Regions from separate parts of the Bacteriovorax sp. Seq25_V genome, predicted to be linked through region 2. Evidence: riboswitches for the same ligand, from Rfam matches in the RefSeq annotation. Region 2 holds a riboswitch; the other holds the start of a gene.

Evidence for each region. A riboswitch is a leader RNA that binds a small molecule or an ion and turns the genes downstream of it on or off. The one in region 2 is predicted to bind thiamine pyrophosphate.
Region 1: linked by a shared signal. The riboswitch ahead of M900_RS14125 (TonB-dependent receptor) and the one ahead of M900_RS02045 (sodium:solute symporter) in region 2 are both predicted to bind thiamine pyrophosphate.

The regions. Positions count from the first base shown of each region.
Region 1 covers NZ_AUNI01000020.1:293,487-295,693, reverse strand. Annotated here, with positions in the region: gene M900_RS14125 (TonB-dependent receptor) at 1-1,264, opposite strand, end outside; TPP riboswitch at 1,318-1,441, opposite strand; gene M900_RS14120 (aminotransferase class V-fold PLP-dependent enzyme) at 1,539-2,207, opposite strand, start outside.
Region 2 covers NZ_AUNI01000009.1:164,260-166,466, forward strand. Annotated here, with positions in the region: gene M900_RS02045 (sodium:solute symporter) at 1-1,019, opposite strand, end outside; TPP riboswitch at 1,009-1,112, opposite strand; gene M900_RS02050 (LysR substrate-binding domain-containing protein) at 1,169-2,107, shown strand.

The sequences.
Region 1 (2,207 bases), on a different contig from region 2:
TTCCACCATACATAAATTCATCTGGGGAAAAATTATTTCCAAGCGAGTCATTATAAATAGCACTACGGCTTGCAATACGGGCCCCATAATCCAAAGAAATGTTATCACTAAGATCAGACTCATTTTCAAAATACAGCGAAAGCTCCTTTGTTTTAAAGTTCCCTCGAATATTCTTTCTAACTGCTTCATTCTTATAAGCGACCTCACCAAAACTTTCATGTGAAAGCTTTCCATATAATCCAAGAACAAGCTTTTGTGCCTTAACTAATCGCTGATCAATGCTTAAATCTTCTTTAATTTTTGGAAACTCGATATTGTAATCATAGTTCGCGTTATAACCTGGCAACGCATTCCATTGAATATTGTTGCCCCAGTCTTCATCATAACTATAAAATATTTTCGATTTTATATGTGTAAAAATAGAAATTGATTTCCAATCACCACCAAGAATCTTTTCGACACGAAGTGCTTGCGCTAGTGTTCTTTGATCATCCTGACCAGGCTTATCAGAAGTAGTAATTCTATTATTACTTTGCGTGAATGCATCATAACCATTATTTAAATTAAAATAATGAAGATTTAACTTAAGCTTAAAGCCGTTAATCCTTCCAAGAAGTTTGGCTTTTGTCGTGAACTCATCCTTACCATTCGTATCTTTTCGATTAAGGAAATTATTATTCATATAACCATCACTATCTTTTTTTGACAGAGAGAGAGCTCCTTGAAAGTTCTGAGATACAGGGAATGAGGCACCGACACCTTCTTCAATAAGACGATAATTTCCATAATTAAAGAAGGCCTGCCCTTTAAACTTCTTAGAAGGTTCAAGTGAACTCATATGAATCATACCAGCAAGAGCACTTGGACCAAGTCTTGTTGCCTGTGGTCCACGATACACTTCGACTTGAGAGATATCCCTTAAAGAGGATACTCCAGCAATGCCTGAGTAATCAATATCATCAATCACGATCCCTACAGAATGATTTGGCATTCCTTCATAACTTGCTCTCTCCCCAATCCCACGAATCTGAAAATAACGTGTATTAGAACTTCCTTGAGAGTAATTGATATTAGGAATTGTCTTAATAAGATCTTCTATTTGAAAAGACCTTGCATTATCGATATCCTGGCCAGATCTCATTGACAGAGAGTTCCCACTATCATCATACGCCTTCTTAGGAATGAGTGTACCATAGACATAAACAGTATCATCTGCGATTGAAGCAAATGAGAAAAGAATTGAAATCAAAAGGATTTTTTTCATAAGAATCTCCCTATCAAGTAGTGAGATTCGGAGCACGCGAAACTGATAAAAACATGAATGTCTTTCCTAATTCCTACGTCGGTGCTAACCGAATCAGGTTCAAAGGGTCCTTCATCAAGGCCTAATTAGGCAAACAAAGTCTCAGCTCATTTACGATGAGCACCCCTTTAGGATTAATAACGGCTACAAACTAGACGTAATAATTACAGATGGCAAGAAAATAATTTGGAGAAGTGCTTTGTCCTTAGACAAAGCACATGTGATAAATTTTATCTTATGCAGATTCAATTGCTAAAGAGATAATCTCTGTAAGCTTTTTGATATCTTCAAGCGTGATATTGTGGAAGAGAGAAATTCTAAACTGGTTCTTTCCAAGCTTTCTATAGGCATCAATCCCGTAAACAGCTTTCTGTTGTTCAAGAACTTTGATTAAATCATCTGCACTATATTTTTCGTCAACGTTAATAGTTGCAACAGCATTTGAACGATAACTTTCCTTTTCAACATAACAAGAAAGGTAAGCCTTCTCATTCGCCCACCCATAGATATGATTTGCTTTATCATTTGCCATCGAAACAACTTTTTCATAACCAAGTTTATTCATTAATTTAACCTGCTCATTTAAGAAGAAGATTGTTGAAATACTTGGAGTATTATAAGTTTGATTTTTAACTGAGTTTTCAATTGCGTGAGACCAGCTCATAATTGGCGGAATATATCGAGACTTATCAGCAGCGACTTCCTCAGCTCTCTTTAGTGCCTTTGGAGACATAATTGCGACATAAAATCCACCTTCTGAAGCAAAAACTTTTTGCGGAGAAAAGAAGAAAACATCACATTCTGAAACATTGCATGGAACTTGTCCTGCTCCTGAAGTCGCATCAACACATAGAAGAGTATCTTCAGAAACTTTAGGAAGAGAATTTATCATTACACCAGTTGA
Region 2 (2,207 bases):
AAAAGATATGAGTCCATTGTCGAAAGAATCGTTGCAAGAATTCCGGCAAGGACAAATCCTCTTAGTCCATCAGGAAGAATTTGAATCGCATACGTCAAATAAGCATGTCCTGATTGTGCTTCTGGAATAACTGCGCGTGCATACATTGCACCCAGAGTTGTACAAATATCAAAGCAAAACCAAATTAGCGTCGAATACAAAATTCCATTACGAGCAGCTTTTTCGCTTACCGCTGCAAAACAACGTTGGTAGAAGTTAGGATCAACTAAAGTTGATAGGGCAATGAATCCCCATACTAGTGTTGTTCCAAGACCTACTTTTCCAGTTAGAGCAAAGTGAGTTTCTGGAAGATTTGCTCTAAGAAAATCAAGGCCTCCAAAAGTTGTGTACGAGAAAATCAAAACGATCACAACACCCGTACACATGACAAAGAATTGAATTAAGTCAGAAAAGACAACTGCGCGAAACCCGCCCCACATTGAATAAAGAACGACAAAGAGTGTCCCTAAAATAATATTAAGATATAGTTCTCCACCAAAAAGTAATTGTAGAAAAATTCCTAAGCTGATTGTGTACGCGACAGGAAGAACATTGAAAAAATTAAATATGGCCGCAAGCTTTGCTGATTTTGGACCAAACATTTTTTCAATCAAGTCAGGAAGTGTGATTGCTTTGTATGGCGCAATTTTGTGTATGAGAAAGAATGCGAAAATTATATAGGCGACATACCAGAAGAAACCTTGAGTCACAAAATTGAAGACACCTTCGTTAAAAGCAATTTCAGTTACACCAAAAATTCCACCATACCATGTTGCTACAAGAGTCGCGACGAACATCGGAAGAGTTAATTGTCTTCCAAGAATAAGAAGATCAAGCATTGACTCTTCTTCTGATTGGATAGCTTTACTTTTTAATTTTTGGCCAATGATTACAGAAGCAGCCGTGATTAATAGAACGACAAAGAATATTCCTACATCAAGGCGTGATAGTGTTGTCCACAGGTCAATTTCTGATTTCATGCGATCTCCTTTCGCCAGTATTAGCTGGATCAAGTTCAAAGGGTCGTTTGTTTTCAAACCTCTCAGCCAAAAATGGCTCCCCTGATTGAGTATTGGTAATTTTTAAGTATAATAGAGGAAATTAATGATTTTGAAAAGGGTAATAGCTCATGACTATCACACAACTTGAATATATCTTAGCCGTAGACAAACATCGTCACTTTAGAAAAGCATCCGAAGAATGTCATGTTTCACAGCCAACACTAAGCATGCAGATTCAAAAATTAGAGGAAAGCCTCGGCTTCATGATCTTTGATCGCTCCAAAAATCCTGTTATCCCAACAATTGAAGGAGAGAAGTTTATTCATCAGTCACGTACTGTATTAAAAGAATTTAAGAAGTTAAAAGATATTACAAATGATCCGACAGCAGGACTAACTGGAGAGTTTAGGCTTGGAATCATTCCAACTCTTGCTCCGTATCTTGTTCCACTTTTTTTAAATAAGTTTTCTGAGGCGTTACCTCAAGTTGAACTTATCTTAAATGAGAGAACAACCGAAGAGATCATTCAGATGCTCGACAGAGACGAACTCGACGCTGCCGTGTTAGTGACACCTCTACATAATAACTCTCTTGTTGAGAGGGTATTATTCTATGAGCCTTTTTATGGATTTGTTTCTAAAAAGCATGAGCTTTCTAGGAAAGCACAACTCGAATCTTCTGACCTAAATACAGAAGGCCTTTGGCTACTAAGGGAAGGTCATTGTTTTAGAGGCCAAGTTTTGTCTCTTTGCTCTCGTGGTGGAGGAACTCATGCTGGTCAAAGGTTTGAAAGTGGAAGTTTAGAAACGCTTAAAAACCTCGTTGTAAAAGACTCTGGATACACACTTATTCCTCACCTCGATATGATCGATATTGCGGGAACAAAGAAGTCTCTTGTTAAGCCATTCAAGGCCCCTGTACCAACGCGAGAAGTATCTATTGTTTATGGCAGAAACTTCTATAAAGAAAAGATCATCGACGCTTTAGAAAAAGTGATTCTAGACACTATTCCAAAAGAACTTAAAAGCTATAAAGTTGGTGAGGTTGAAGTCGTTCGTCTTAAATAATTAAGAAATGCTCCACTTGAATGGTGTTAAGAATTTCAATTCTTTATACGAGATCATCGTTTCATCATTCTTAATTGAAGCAGTTGCTAATGGAGATCTA